2 regions of the Candidatus Pantoea communis genome follow, and region 2 is predicted to be linked to the other one. Evidence: predicted binding sites of a transcription regulator. Region 2 holds the regulator's gene; the other holds the start of a gene.
What was found. The regulator LexA, encoded in region 2, represses DNA repair genes until DNA is damaged. The targets are predictions, from matches to a motif close to TNCTGTATGTACATACAGNA.

Region 1 (8,171 bases), on a different contig from region 2:
CGCTAGTGATAAGTGTAGCCGCCGCATCCATCACGTAGGCGTTACCGGCAATGCGTGCCAGCGGTTCCTCGATGCCTTCCATTTTACCGATAGAGACTTTGAACTGACGACGGATATGCGCATAAGCACCGGTTGCCAGCGCAATGCTTTTCAGACTACCGGTCGAGTTGGAAGGCAAGGTGATGCCGCGACCGACTGACAGGCATTCAACCAGCATACGCCAGCCCTGACCGGCCATCGACGGGCCACCGATGATGAAATCGATCGGCACGAAAATATCTTTACCGCGTGTTGGACCGTTCTGGAACGGCACGTTAAGCGGGAAGTGGCGATGGCCAATCTCTACGCCCGGCGTTTGCGTCGGGATCAGGGCACAGGTAATGCCCAGCTCTTCCGTCTCACCCAGCAGATGATCGGGATCGGAGAGTTTAAAGGCCAGGCCAAGCACGGTAGCAATCGGTGCCAGCGTAATGTAACGCTTGTTCCATGTCAGGCGCATGCCCAGCACTTGCTGGCCTTGCCATTCGCCCATGCACACCACGCCAGTATCCGGAATGGCACCCGCATCCGAACCTGCTTCCGGGCTGGTCAGCGCGAAGCACGGAATTTCATCGCCGCGTGCCAGACGTGGTAAATAGTGATCTTTCTGCTCATCGGTGCCGTAATGCTGCAACAGTTCGCCTGGGCCGAGTGAGTTAGGTACACCCACGGTGATCGCCAGGATACCGGAAACGCCTGCCAGTTTTTGCAACACGCGCGCCTGAGCATAGGCGGAGAATTCAAGGCCGCCATACTCTTTCTTAATGATCATGGCGAAGAAGCGATGCTGCTTGAGATACGCCCACAGTTCCGGCGGAAGATCGGCCAGTTCGTGAGTGATCTGGAAATCATTCGCCATACGACAGGCTTCTTCGACCGGCCCCTCGAGGAAGGCTTGTTCCTCTTCCGTCAGTCGTGGCTGCGGATAGTTGTGCAGTTTCTGCCAGTCTGGCTTGCCACGAAACAGATCGCCTTCCCACCAGGTCGTACCGGCATCAATCGCTTCCTTTTCCGTACGCGACATCGGCGGCATCACTTTCTGGAAGCTGTACAGCGCAGGTTTGGAGAACATACTGCTACGCATGGCTGGCAGATTGAAGGGCAGCAGGATAATCGCCAGTGGCAGCAGCAGCCACGGCGTCCACAGGCCTGCAGCAGCCAGCCCGGCGGTCCATAGCAACAGGATTACGCTGCTGAGCCGCAGCGAAACTTGATGGTAAAAGAGGGCGCTAATGACAATCAGCGTCGCGACAATCGAGGCAAGCAACATAATGAACCGCTCCGTAAGTTGTAAGAGGTCTGACCTGTTATAAGGTAAGGTTTAGAGCAGTGACCGCTTTTTAGCAATCTGTTTACATCGCAATTACAACAGAACTCACAAAATCGCACTCTCTGGACACCAACAGAGCAGGAATGGCAAAGCCTGGGCCTTTTTCCCCGATGCAGGCGCTTTGCGGCTTTGTCCCATTCCGTTAAACTTGCAGAGTAAATCTTTCCTCTAAAGGACATCCCTATGTATCAGGACATTATTCGCTCAGAACTTAATGAAGCAGCCGATACGCTTAATAAATTCCTGAGTGACGAAGCGAACATTCACGCGATTCAGCGCGCGGCAGTCTTGCTGGCAGACAGCTTCAAAGCAGGGGGCAAAGTGCTCTCCTGTGGCAACGGTGGTTCTCACTGTGATGCGATGCACTTTGCTGAAGAGCTGACAGGGCGCTACCGTGAAAATCGTCCTGGCTACCCGGCGATTGCCATCTCTGATGTAAGCCACCTTTCCTGCGTCAGCAACGATTTTGGCTATGACCATGTGTTCTCGCGCTATATCGAAGCCGTAGGCCGTGAAGGCGACGTGCTGCTGGGCCTGTCCACTTCAGGTAACTCGGCGAACATCATCAAAGCGGTCGAAGCGGCACGCGCCAAAGGGATGAAAGTGATTACCCTGACCGGTAAAGATGGCGGCAAAATGGCAGGCACAGCGGATATCGAAATTCGCGTACCTCATTTTGGCTACGCTGACCGCATTCAGGAGATTCACATTAAAGTGATTCATATCCTGATGCTGCTGATCGAAAAAGAGATGGTTAAGTAATGACGCGTCACTCCTGCTCACGCGGGAGTGCTGACTTAAGGCGGTTGCTATGTGCGAATTGCTCGGGATGAGCGCCAATGTCCCCACGGACATCTGTTTCAGTTTTACCGGTCTGGTGCAGCGTGGCGGCGGAACCGGGCCACATAAAGATGGCTGGGGCATCACTTTCTATGAAGGAAAAGGGTGCCGCACATTCAAAGATCCTCAGCCCAGCTTTAACTCACCGATCGCCCGTTTGGTGCAGGAATACCCGATCAAATCACATTCCGTGGTCGCTCATATCCGCCAGGCGAATCGTGGTGAAGTGTCGCTGGAAAACACCCATCCGTTTACCCGTGAGCTGTGGGGACGTAACTGGACCTACGCGCACAACGGGCAGCTGAAAGGCTACAAACAGCTGGAAACCGGGACTTTCCGACCCGTTGGCGAAACGGACAGTGAGAAAGCGTTTTGCTGGATCCTGCATAAGCTGTCTGAGCGTTATCCGCGCACTCCGGGCAATTGGCCGGCGGTATTTCGCTACATTGCTGAGCTGGCGGCTGAGATGCGCGAGAAGGGTGTGTTTAACATGCTGCTGTCGGACGGTCGATATCTGATGGCGTTCTGCTCGACCAATCTGTATTGGATCACTCGTCGTGCGCCTTTTGGCAAAGCCAAGTTGCTTGATCAGGATGTAGAAATTGATTTTATGCAGCAGACAACGCCGAAGGACGTTGTGACGGTGATTGCGACACAGCCGCTGACAGGAAATGAAACCTGGCACCGAATAGTGCCAGGCGAGTGGGCATTATTTTGCCTGGGTGAGCGCCAGGAATGACTTCGAGGCAGCATCCGGTGTAGAAATCACCGGCGTGCTGTTCACCGCATATTGACCCGTCGTCGTCACATTAACCGTTGGCGGTATGTGGTACTTCTCAAAGTACGCATAACCCGGCTGCAGTTCACGCCAGAAGTTGATGTACGTTGAGTAGCGATGACGTTGCATGTTGCTATCGGTCATATGGAACGGATAGATATTGATCTGTACATCCTGCTGACCGTTGCGCAGCGCAGCGTTGACGTAGGTAAAGATCTCGTCCATTGATGCGTTGGTCATGGCGTAGCAGCCAATTGAGACGCAATCACCGTGAATCATCAAATAGTTACCGTCATAGCCTTTATCACGATCGTATTGATTCGGGAAGCCGGTATTAATCGCGCGGTAGAAACGGCTGTCCGGTTTTAACTGATTCAGCTTAACGTTATAAAACCCTTCCGGACTTTTAAAATCGCCCTGACGACGCTTAGGCCCTAATCCGCCAGAGAAATTACAAATGCGATAGCTGTCCAGCAGACGATATTCATTACCGATTTTGCCGTACAGTTCCAGCGTACGCTCTTCCTTGAAGATCTGAATAAAAACAGGAGTGCCAAGTAATTGTTTCTTTAACTCTTTGCTCACCGGTGCCGACAGTTGCGTTGGCTCTGGCGAAATGGCCCAGCTAAGGACTGGCATAAGAATCATCGCAAGCCACAATGCGATTCTGCCCATTCTGTGTGTACCTTGAAGTGAAGAGAGACGATGACGCTGAGCGTCTTGGTATTGCATTATCGGAAATATCCGCTACCGCAGCGCAACATTAACATTGTCTGAGGTTTAATCAAGACAGTCTCCGTGAAAATGGTGCAATCCTAAAGGGATTACGACCAGAATTTTGTAAACTTTAATTCATCGCTCAACAAATATTGCCGAAGTTTTTTACTGCTGTATACTTATCCAGTGCTCGGAGGGCGTATGCGCAAAATCATTCATGTCGATATGGACTGCTTTTTCGCGGCCGTTGAAATGCGCGACGATCCTTCATTAACGGATATACCTATCGCCATTGGCGGCAGCCGGGTGCAGCGTGGCGTCATCAGCACTGCCAACTATCCCGCGCGCAAATATGGCGTGCGCAGCGCGATGCCGACGGCAATGGCGCTCAAGCTCTGCCCGCATCTGAAATTACTGCCTGGACGCTTCGATGCCTATAAAGAGGCGTCACGCCAGATACGCGATATTTTCGCACGCTACACCCCATTGATTGAGCCCTTATCACTGGATGAAGCGTATCTGGATGTCACTGACAGTGAACATTGTCAGGGTTCGGCCACACTGATGGCGCAGGCAATCCGTGCCGATATCCTGCGTGAAACCGGACTAACCGCCTCTGCTGGCATCGCGCCGATCAAATTCCTCGCCAAGATCGCCTCAGATTTGAATAAGCCCAACGGGCAATACGTCATTACACCGCAAGTGATGCCGGACTTTTTACTGACGCTACCGTTGAGCAAAATTCCTGGCGTAGGAAAAGTGGCGACCAAAAAACTGGAAGAGATGGGACTGCGCACCTGCGCCGATGTGCAGAGAGCCGATCTCGCCTTGCTGCTGAAGAGATTTGGTAAATTCGGCCGCGTGCTCTGGGAGCGCAGCAACGGCATTGATGAACGCGATGTGGTGGTGGAGCGCGAACGCAAGTCGCTCGGTGTCGAACGCACATTGATGGAGGACATCCACAACTGGGAGCAGTGTCTGGCAATCATTGATTACCTCTATGCTGAGCTGGATCGACGCCTGACAAATATCCGTCCCGACAAGCAAATCGCGCGTCAGGGCGTGAAGCTCAAATTTAATGATTTCCAGCAGACCACGCAGGAGCATGTCTGGCCGGTGTTGAACAAGGATGACATGATCGCAGTGGCGCGGCAGGCATGGGATGAAAGGCGTGCCGGGCGCGGCGTGCGGTTGGTGGGATTGCATGTGACGCTGGTGGATCCGCAATTGGAGCGGCAGCTAGTGTTGGGTTGGTAAAACCTTGAGTATGGCCTTGGCTATCATCCTGGCGGCTTGAAGCGCCGCCAGGATGCCCTATTCGGCCACTGAATTACTTCTTAGCGTTCTTCGCTTCCAGCGTGGCAAACCACGGCGCAACAAAATCGTTGTTCACACCCCAGCCTGGAATAATCTTGTTCAGGGTTGCTACGTTAATCGCCCCTTGCTGGCTATTCAGCAACTGCTGCGAAATGGAAGAGGCTTTGAATTCGTAGCTTGCCGGAGTAGCTTCACCCGCGATTTTATTGGCCACTAAGCGCATATTGACCGCACCGATGGTTTTTGGATCGACCGCGACCGTCTGCACCCATGGGCTGTTCTTCTCATGCATCAACTGCAAGTCCTGGTTGGACACGTCAATACTGTAGATTTTGATTTCAGTACGACCATTCTCTTGTAGCGCTTTATAAGCACCCTGACTGAACGCATCCCACGACGCCCAAATCGCATCTATTTTACCTTTTGGATATTTTGCCAGGATCGCACCCACTTTGTTGGCGGTGTCGCCCTGTACATCGGTAGAAACTGCGCCAATGGATTCCAGCTGATGAATGCCTGGATTCTCTTTCAGCAGTTTCTCATACACCACCTGGCGACGTTCCTGCGGCGGGAAGCCTGCGACCCACAGTTTGATGATGTTGGCTTTACCATGGAAATCACTGATCAACTGACCCAGTGACGACTGCGCCAGCGAGGCATCATCTTGCGCAGTGACGGTCACGCCATTGACCGGCGTATTTACCGGGGTATCAAAGACGGACAGTTTGATACCTGCATCGACAATGTGTTGCACCAGAGCGGTGGAGTAGGGTTCTTTGCCGTGAGAGAGAATGATGCCATCGTATTTCTGGCTGATCGCCTGATTAACAAAGTCCTGGAAACGCGCATCATCGCCGTTACTCAGGAAAGTACTGACTTTAAAGCCCAGTTGACGACCTTGCTGAATGGCACCGGCAATAAACTGCGTGGTGTTATCGTCAGACCCCAGGTTACGGATGATGGCGATGCGCACCGGACCTTCGTGATTCGCAATCGCTGCGGGAACCGGGGTAACGGTATCGGCAAAGGCAGCGCTGGCGTTCAGCAGGCTTAATGCCAGCAGCGAAAGGGTAATTTTTTTCATTAGAATCTCTTTCTCAGTAAACGCGCCTTAGCGGCGCTGAATGTAGGTAATCGCCAGGGCCAGAGCCAGCACCAGGCCTTTGATAATGTCCATGGCGTAATAAGGCACGGACAACATCACCAGCCCGTTCTGCAACACACCCAGAATCACCGCGCCCACCAGCGTACCGAGCGCGTTAGGTTTGCCGGAACCGGCCAGCGAGAAGCCGATCCATGCTGCGGCAACGGCATCCATCAAATATCCACTGCCGGCGTTCACCTGCGAGGAGCCAATACGCGATGCCAGCAGAATGCCGCCTAATCCGGCCAGCAGCGATGCGAGTACATAGGCCAAAACGCGGTAGCGCGTGGTGCGAATACCGGAAAGGCGTGCGGCTTCTGGATTGCCACCCAGCGCGTACATGCGACGGCCATGCTTGGTCAATGACAGCGCCAGTTGTGCCACAATCGTCACCACCAGCATGATGATCACAATGGTCGGCACCTGACCCAACAGACCGAACGCTGCGGGGATAGTGCCCTCCGCCATATCGCCGCTTGGCATCACCATATTCTCGGTAATCGAACCGCCGAAGCTGTAAGTCATCGCCACGCCCTGAATGACAAACAGGGTGGCCAGTGTAGCCAGCATGTCGGGAATGCGCAGGATGACGATAAGGAAGCTGTTGAGCAGTCCCACCAGGGTGCACAGCAGCAGCGTGATGATGATGGCTTCGGTGGTGCCAAAGCCGTGCCAGACAAACAGTGAAATCACCAGCGCATTGGCCAGTGAGGCGGTTGAGCCTACCGACAAATCGAAGCCGCCGATGGTCAGCGAAATCGACACACCAATCGCAATCACCGTGACGATGGCGATGGATCGCAGGATGTTGATGATGTTGGTGGGCTCGAGGAAGCTGTCCGATGCCAGGCCAAACCCGGCGATCAGGATCACCACGGTCAACAACATGCCCCATTTGTAGAGGAAATCGAATAGTTTATGACGCAGAGAAACCTGCGGGTTCAGGGATAGTTCTTTGCTGCTCACGCAGGGGTTCCTCCGGTGGAATAAAGCAATAGCATCTCTTCTGTGGCCTCACGACCTTCCATCTCTGCCACAATGCGCCCATCCCAGAGCACACAAATACGGTCACATAAGCCGACCAGTTCGGAAAACTCGCCCGAAGCGTAGATGATGCCTTTGCCTTCACGTGCCAGGCCGTCAATCAGGCTGAACAGATCGGTTTTGGCTTTGATATCGACACCTTTGGTTGGCTCATCAAAGATCAGCACGTCAGCGTTGTTGCGCAGCCATTTGCCAATTGCCACTTTTTGCTGGTTACCGCCTGACAGACGACGCAGAATCTGCGCCGGGCCGGTGGTACGCACGTTGAGGCGCTGAATCACCTCTTCAGCCCAGCGCCAGGCCTGACGATGATCGAACAGGCTCCAGCGCGAAAAGCTGTTGTCGGCACTGACGCTCAGGTTCATGCTCACCGGTTCATCGATAAAAATACCTTCCTTGCGACGCTCTTCCGGCACCAGCGCCATGCGGTTTTCCACCGAATCATGTGGAGAAAGCGGTCGCCACGGTTTGCCGTGCAGCTCGCCTTTTTCTACGCGGCTTTTGTTTGCACCAAACAGCGCCTTACACAGCTCGGTTTTCCCTGCACCCGCTAAGCCGGCAATGCCGAGGATTTCACCTTTGCGCAGATGCAGTGAAATGTCCGCCAGCAGCTGGTCATCGTGCAGACCTTCCACCGACAGCAGCAGCGGTTGTTCACTCTGTTCACGGCGAGGTGGATAGACATCGGTCAACTGGTGTCCCAGCATTTTCTCAACAATCTGCTCGCCACTCAGTGCCGCCATTGGGCAGCTCTCAATCAAACGGCCATCGCGCAGCACGGTTAAGCGATCGCAAATCGCTTTGAGTTCGTGAATGCGATGGGAGATAAACACCACGCCAATGCCGTTGCTTTGTAAACGACGCACCACGGTAAACAGACGCTCGCTTTCATGCTGATCCAGCGGCGCGGTCGGTTCATCCAGAATGAGAAAACGGCAGTGATGGGAGAGGGCGCGCGCCAG
Region 2 (8,171 bases):
AACTGTCATAGTGCAGAATTGCCCCAAAATGAGGCTAAAAAATGTCGTCGAAAACGGTGGATGTGATTGCTGCGGCGCTGAGCGAACGCATTGAAAACGGTGAATTTACCAGCGGACGTTTGCCGGCAGAGCGCAGTTTAAGTGAATATTATTCCACCACGCGTATTACCCTGCGTGAGGCGCTGGGCTTACTGGAAGCGCAGGGCGTCATTTACCGTGAACTGCGTCGAGGTTGGTTTCTCGCCCCACCCAGGCTGGTGTATAACCCGGCCCATCACAGCCACTTTCATGCCATGGCCGCCGAGCAAGGGCGCATCGCTCTCACTGAAGTGATTGAGGCGCGGGAAGTCCCGGCACAGCTGGTGATTGCACGGCATTTGCAGTTACTGGAAGGGGATAGCGTGTTTCGCATTCGACGCCTGCGACGTATTGATGGGCGCGCGGTGTTGTACGTGGAGCATTACCTCAATCCAGCCTTTTTTCCCGGCCTGCTAGAGGAAGACCTCACCCGCTCACTTACCGATCTCTACGATCAGCGCTATGGCATTCGCTACGGCGGCGCTCGCTTTACCATTCTGCCCGGCCCGCTTCCTGCGAGAGCGGCACCGGCACTTAATGTCGCCAGCGGAACTCCCGGATTACTCATTACACGCATTAACCGCGATCAACACAAACGGGTTATCGACTGTGACTGCGAGTACTGGCGCTATGACGCGCTCTGTGTGGATGTTGATGTGTAGCATATTGTGATTTCGATCACACTACAGCATGATAGCCTCAGAGAGTTTCCGTACTTTGAGGCGCACAAAAATGACAACAAAATCAGCACCGGGGCAGCTTATTGCTTCGGTATTACAGTGGGTTCTGAATATTGGCCTGGTGACGTTGGCCATCATCCTGGTGGTGTTTCTTGGCAAAGAGACGATTCATTTAGCTAATGTGCTGTTTAGTACTGGTGAGCAGGCGTCTTCTTACCTGCTGATCGAAGGCATCGTGATCTATTTTCTCTATTTCGAATTTATCGCGCTGATAGTGAAGTACTTCCAGTCCGGCTATCACTTCCCGCTGCGTTATTTCATCTATATCGGCATCACCGCAATCATTCGTCTGATTATCGTTGACCATAAAAACCCGTTCGACACGCTTTATTATTCAGCGGCGATTTTAATTCTGGTGGTCACGCTGTGGTTAGCCAATAGCAATCGCTTAAAGCGCGAATAATCCCCCTTCTGTCTGGCGTGGCACAACCAGCAGTGCCACGCCCGATTCTCTGCGTTAAACTAGGGCAACTTTTTCTCCGGAGATGTCCTGATGTCGCATCACGCGCTGCGCCAGTTACTCGCACTGCATTGGCTGCCAGCCACTTCCCCCTTGCTTTCCCCCCCTCTGCTTGACTGGTTGCTGGAGGAAGACTCCATGACGCGTCGCTTCGAGCAGCATTGCCAGCAGGTGACGGTGGAACTGATCCGCGAAAGCTTTATTACCGCTGACGAGATGGCGCCAGAAGCGGAATTCCTGCCCGCCGATGATCGCTTTTGGTTACGTGAAATCGTGCTGTGCGGCGATGGCGAACCCTGGTTGATTGGGCGAACCGTGGTGCCAGAAAGCACGTTGAACGGCCCGGAGCAGATGCTGCAAAATCTTGGCACTCGTCCGCTGGGGCGCTATCTTTTCGCCTCCTCGACGCTGAGCCGCGATTTTATCGACCCCGGCCAGGTGGATGATCTGTGGGGACGTCGCTCGCGCCTGCGTTTATCAGGCAAACCGCTGCTGCTAACTGAACTGTTTTTACCAGCGTCGCCGTTGTACCGCGCGCTGAATCAAGGATAAAGGATTGTGGAAAAAACCTTAACCATGACCAAATGGCAGGCTTATCGACGCCTGATGCGCATCGATAAACCGATTGGCACGCTGTTGCTGCTGTGGCCCACCATGTGGGCACTGTGGTTATCAGGCATGGCGGTGCCGCCTTTGTCTGTGCTGGTGGTATTTGTGCTCGGCGTCATTGTGATGCGTGCCGCGGGTTGCGTGATCAATGATTATGCGGACCGTAAGGTGGATGGTCATGTCAAACGGACCGCATCGCGTCCGCTGGCGAGCGGCGCGGTGACGGAGAAAGAGGCCAAAATCCTGTTTGTCGTGCTCGGGTTGCTGGCATTTGCGCTAGTGCTGACCATGAACCGTATGACGATTTTTCTGTCATTTGGTGGCCTGGCACTGGCGTGGGTCTATCCGTTTATGAAGCGCTACACCCATTTACCCCAGGTGGTATTGGGAGCGGCATTCGGCTGGGCGATTCCAATGGGTTGGGCGGCGGTTAGTGAGTCCTTACCTCTTGTTTGTTGGCTGGTGTTCTTCGCGAATATCTGCTGGACGGTGGCTTACGACACGCAATATGCGATGGTTGATCGTGATGACGACCTGAAGATTGGCGTGAAATCCACAGCGATTCTGTTCGGTCGTTTCGATAAGTTGATCATCGGCTTATTGCAGTTGGCCACGCTGGGGCTAATGGCGCTAGTCGGATTGATGTTGCATTTGAACGGGGCGTTTTACTGGTCACTGCTGGTGGCGGGCGGCTTCTTTGTGTATCAACAAAAGCTGATTGCTCAACGTGAACGCGATCCTTGCTTCCAGGCCTTTCTAAATAATAACTACGTTGGTCTGGTGCTGTTTATCGGCGTACTTCTCAATACTCAGCCATTTATTGACCTGTTTTAAGGGGTTGCTGCCATAAAAAAGGCGACCCGTTGAGGGTCGCCTTTCTGTTTTTTATGCCCGACGTTATTCGTGGGCTACAGCACTTTCAATGGTCAGACGGACATCACTGGTCACCAGCTCTGCCAGCATCTGCCACATAATGTGGGTGCGTTCCGCATCGGCATCGCCTGAATCACTGATGTAGCCTTCATCACGCAGTGACAGCACCAGCGCGGTAAACACCGCTTTGTCGAAGAACTCTGGCGCGTTAATGCCATGCAACACTGACAAACGCTGCGCCAGCGTGCGGCTCTCTTTCTCCAGCGTGCCGCGGTTAATCGTCGGCTTGGCACTCAGAATGGCGAAGGTGATGGCAAAACGCTGCAGCGTTTCACGGATACCGGCAGCCAGCAGTTGCAATGAACGATGGCGGGCCGGATTCATGCGTAACTGCCCATCATGCTCGGTAATCAGGCCTTGTCGCGCCATCTCAGCACAGAGGGCATTCAGCACGCCTGGCAGCTCTGCGTTATCCCAGCGCAGGAACAGCTCACTCTTCAGCATCGGGTAAACCAGACTCACCTGACGCAGCAGCTCCGCCTCACTGATCTCACGATGCTGCTGCACAATAGCGGCAATCAGCGATGGCATGACCAGCATGTGGTGGATGTTGTTGCGGTAATAGGTCATCAGGACGGCCTGTTCGCGCGGCAGAATGATGATATCGCCAATGCTGTCTTGTTCCGTCTCGAACTTGTTCATGCCCATGGCGTGATCAAGCAGCGCTTCAGCACTCATCTCCGGCACAGTCGCTTCCGGTGAATAAGGCACGTTACGCAGCAGCTGGGTGTAGCATTCCAGTTGCTCAATCAACTGCTCACGCGTCAGGGAACGCTGACGAGAAGCCAGCAGCGCGGTGACGCACAGGTTCATGGCGTTGGCGGCACCGGCTTCGTTAATACGCACCATCAGACGTGCCGCGATATCATTTACGGTCGGCGTCATCCATGCCGGGCGTTGTGGTTCAATCGGATCGATCGCATCACGCCATTCCGGCACGTTTTTGTTCAGATAGTTCATCAACGGCAGGGGTTCGCCGAAGTTAACGTAGCCCTGGCCAAGATTGCGCAGTTTACGTAACCCGCGCACCATCTGCAGGAAACTCTCTTTCTCTTTGGCCGCGCCACGTAACTCTTTGGCGTAAGTACCCACTTCCATGACGTGTTCATAGCCGATGTAGATCGGAACAAACGTAATCGGACGGCTACCGCCGCGCAACATGGCTTGCAAGGTCATCGACAGCGTGCCGGTTTTAGGATCCAGCAGTCGGCCCGTGCGCGAGCGCCCGCCTTCAACGAAATACTCGACTGAATATCCGCGGCTGAACAACTCGCCCAGATATTCACGGAACACCGTGGAATAGAGTTTGTTGCCCTTGAAGGTACGGCGAATAAAGAAAGCACCCAGACGACGGAAAATCGGACCTGCTGGCCAGAAGTTCAGGTTGATGCCGGCCGCGATGTGTGGCGGCACCAGCCCCTGATGGTAGAGCACGTAAGAGAGCAGTAGATAGTCCATGTGGCTGCGATGGCAGGGCACATACACAATCTCATGGCCATCTTGCGCCAGCTGACGGACTCGCTCGCCACCGTTGACGTTGATGCCCTGATAAAGGCGGCTCCACAGCCAGCCCATCACGCGGTCTGTGACGCGAATGGCCTCATACGAGAAGTTCGCTGCGACCTCTTCCATCATCTCAACAGCATTCTGCTGGGCTTTCTCGTGCGAGATTTTTTTGCTACGCGCTTCATCTTCAACCGCTTTTTCAATCGCTTTGGATTGCAGCAGCTTGTTGAACAGATCCTGACGCGCAGGCAGACGTGGGCCTACAGCAGCCAGGCGCTGACGCGCGAAGTGAATGCGAGCCACGCGTGCCAGCTTCTGGGCAATCGACTTATCCGTACCGTGCTCCGTCGCCATCTGGCGCAGGGAAACGGTCGGCGAGAAGCGCACAAAGCTGTCACGTCCGTGCCACAAAATGGCGAAGAATTTCTCTACACCATTAAGGATGCGCAGATGTGGCGTATCTTCTCCCTGGATTTCGCGTCCCGGCGCACGACCAAACATCACCGCCACCGGTAACATCTGTACGTCGAGATCAGGGTTACTGCGGTGCAAATCGAGATAGTCGTGGAATAGCTTCACCGACTCAGGATTGGCAACGAAATAGGGGAATACGCGTGGGCCATCATGAATAAACACGTGACGCGGCAGTAGCGTGCCGTCGATCTCCAGCGGAGCCAGCGGATCGGGCAGATCATGTTTCAGGCACTGTGCCCGAAGAGTGAGCAGGTCAGCCTTTGAATCATAAGGCAAAACATACATCACTGGACGAGTCGGATCGATCCCGTGTTCTGAGACAGGATCGGTCGGAATGACCTTACTCTTTACCAAAAAAGAGAGTGGTAAATTCAATAGTTTGTAATAAAGTTTACGCCAACCTGACATAGACAACTTAAAGCCTCTTGTTAGCAAAGCGCGGCAAGCATACCAGAAAGTGCAACGAAGATCTGTGGCTTACACGACCTCAGATAGCCCACATATTGACGCCAAATCACATCAAGGGTTCCAAAGCATGGCAAATAACGTCACCGGTATTCAAAGAATAGTGAATGCAGCCGGTTATTCCTGGCAGGGCTTGCGCGCCGCCTGGAAACATGAAGCCGCATTTCGTCAGGAAGCCATTGCTGCACTGGTGGCGATTGTGGTGGCTTGCTGGCTGGATGTTGATGCGATTTCCCGCGTACTGATGATTGGCTCCGTGGTGCTGGTGATCATTGTTGAAATCCTGAATAGCGCCATTGAAGCGGTGGTGGACCGCATTGGGCAAGAGCGCCATCCTTTAGCCGGACGAGCAAAAGATATGGGCTCAGCGGCGGTGTTGCTGGCTATCTTACTGGCTCTGTTTGTCTGGATCGCACTGCTCTGGTCGCATTTGCGATAGGCATTCCAGAATCTTCAAACCGCTGATTTTTCCCTCTGTTTTGGTTTTCATTTCGCCAATACCTGTATATACTCACAGCGACTGTATAAACAACCAGGGGGCGGGATGAAAGCGTTAACCACCAGGCAGCAACAGGTCTATGATCTGATTCGCGACCACATTAACCAGACCGGCATGCCGCCAACGCGTGCGGAAATTGCTGCGCAACTGGGTTTTCGCTCGCCCAATGCTGCGGAAGAACACCTGAAAGCACTGGCGCGTAAAGGCGTCATCGAGATTGTATCCGGCGCATCTCGCGGCATCCGCCTGCTAATGGAAGAAGAAGTCTCCGAAGGGTTGCCGCTGATCGGTCGCGTGGCCGCCGGTGAGCCGCTGCTGGCGCAAGAGCACATCGAAGCGCACTATCAGGTTGATGCCAATCTGTTTAAACCTACCGCCGATTTTCTGCTGCGGGTGAGTGGTATGTCGATGAAAGACATCGGGATTATGGACGGCGACTTGCTTGCCGTGCATAAAACCCAGGAAGTCCGTAATGGTCAGGTTGTGGTGGCGCGCATTGATGATGAAGTGACCGTCAAACGCTGGAAAAAGCAGGGTGCCATTGTGCATTTGCTGCCAGAAAACACCGAATTCCAGCCGATTGTGGTCGATACCCGTGAGCAGGCTCTGACCGTTGAAGGTTTGGCTGTGGGCATCGTACGTAACGGCGAATGGCTTTAATCTCTCATTGAATTCCCCCGCTGCGGTTGGTCGCTGTGCTGACCGCAGTCTGATACATTGATTTTCCTCTTCAGGCTGATTGCCGGTTAATGGTCCTATTGACCAGCGCAACAATGGAACGGGCGAATGCGGCTGTTTTCCTCTTCAGATAAAGCATTGTGGCGGCTGGCGCTGCCGATGATTCTCTCCAATATTACCGTTCCGCTGCTCGGTGTCGTCGATACGGCAGTGATTGGCCATCTCGATAGCCCCATTTACCTCGGTGGCGTGGCGGTAGGTGCAACGGCGACCAGTTTCATCTTTATGTTGCTGTTGTTCCTGCGCATGAGCACCACGGGTTTGACTGCGCAGGCGTTTGGCGCGAACGATAAAACCGCCTTAGCGCGGGCGTTGACGCAACCTCTGCTGATCGCCCTGGTGGCGGGCGTGCTGTTTTTATTACTGCGCGCGCCCTTCAGTTTGATCGCCGCCTCATTAATGGGCGGCAGCCCGGAAATGCAACACCAGGCACAAATTTTTATCAACATTCGCTGGCTTAGCGCACCGGCGACCTTAGCCAATCTGGTGATTTTGGGCTGGTTGCTTGGCGTGCAATATGCGCGAGCGCCGATGGTGCTGCTCATTGTCGGTAACCTGGTGAATATCCTGCTCGATCTCCTGTTTGTGCTGAAGCTTCACTGGGGCGTTGCAGGTGCGGCGGCGGCAACGGCGGTGGCAGAGTACGTCACGCTGGGTGTGGGGTTATGGATGGTGGTACGTGTGCTTAAGTTGCGCGGCATTTCTTTCAATCTGCTAAAACAGAGCTGGCGTGGTGATGCGGCACGCCTGTTCCGGCTCAACCGCGACATCATGCTGCGTTCGCTGATGGTGCAAATCTGTTTCGCGTCACTCACCTTGCTGGGCGCGCGTTTAGGGCCAGATGTTGTTGCGGTGAATGCCGTACTGCTGATGTTCCTGACGTTTACGGCCTATGCGCTGGATGGTTTTGCCTATGCCGTGGAGGCCTGCTCCGGTGAAGCGGTGGGGGCGCGAGATCGCAGTCGCTTATTACTGATTTGGCATGCTGCCTGCCGTCAGGCTGGTATCGTTGCCCTGGCGTTCGCAGCCATCTATGCGATAACCGGCCCCCAAATTGTGGCGTTGCTCACCTCGCTTGAGCCACTGCGAGAGATGGCCGATCGCTATCTTGGCTGGCAGGTGATTCTGCCGCTGATCGGTGTCTGGTGTTATCTGCTGGACGGTATGTTTATCGGCGCCACGCGCGGGCGCGAAATGCGCAACAGCATGGTGATGGCGGCAGTGGGTTATGGGCTTGCCTTACTGACACTCCCGTGGCTCGGCAATCACGGCTTATGGCTGGCGGTGACGGTGTTTCTTGCCTTGCGTGGCTTGACGCTCTGGTGGATGTGGCGACGTCACTGGCGACACGACAGCTGGTTCACTGTTTGAATAAGCGAAGCGTAACCTACAGATTATTCTGTATTTTTTTGCGTAATCCTATCTGGCTACTATAATTATCTCAAACGGCGCAATTGAGTAGCGCGTTGTGTGGGTGATTACCTGATTTATCAGGAGATCATCGCATCTCACTCAGGATGATGTGGAGGATTATGATGAACAAAGACGAAGCGAGCGGTAACTGGAAGCAGTTTAAAGGGAAAATGAAAGAGAAGTGGGGCAAGCTGACGGATGACGATATGACGGTCATCGAAGGTAAGCGCGATCAGCTTGTCGGTAAAATTCAGGA

Region 1: the regulator LexA is predicted to act here: its motif matches at 3,874-3,893, upstream of dinB (DNA polymerase IV).

Annotation. Positions count from the first base shown of each region.
Region 1 is NZ_VWXC01000008.1:37,621-45,791, forward strand. It holds gene fadE (acyl-CoA dehydrogenase FadE) at 1-1,309, opposite strand, end outside; gene lpcA (D-sedoheptulose 7-phosphate isomerase) at 1,553-2,131, shown strand; gene F3J37_RS12235 (class II glutamine amidotransferase) at 2,181-2,948, shown strand; gene dpaA (peptidoglycan meso-diaminopimelic acid protein amidase) at 2,919-3,662, opposite strand; gene dinB (DNA polymerase IV) at 3,906-4,961, shown strand; gene F3J37_RS12250 (sugar ABC transporter substrate-binding protein) at 5,035-6,105, opposite strand; gene F3J37_RS12255 (ABC transporter permease) at 6,133-7,131, opposite strand; gene F3J37_RS12260 (sugar ABC transporter ATP-binding protein) at 7,128-8,171, opposite strand, start outside.
Region 2 is NZ_VWXC01000009.1:155,335-163,505, reverse strand. It holds gene F3J37_RS13910 (UTRA domain-containing protein) at 42-740, shown strand; gene psiE (phosphate-starvation-inducible protein PsiE) at 811-1,221, shown strand; gene ubiC (chorismate lyase) at 1,312-1,830, shown strand; gene ubiA (4-hydroxybenzoate octaprenyltransferase) at 1,855-2,721, shown strand; gene plsB (glycerol-3-phosphate 1-O-acyltransferase PlsB) at 2,785-5,208, opposite strand; gene F3J37_RS13885 (diacylglycerol kinase) at 5,336-5,704, shown strand; gene lexA (transcriptional repressor LexA) at 5,810-6,424, shown strand; gene dinF (MATE family efflux transporter DinF) at 6,551-7,873, shown strand; gene F3J37_RS13870 (CsbD family protein) at 8,038-8,171, shown strand, end outside.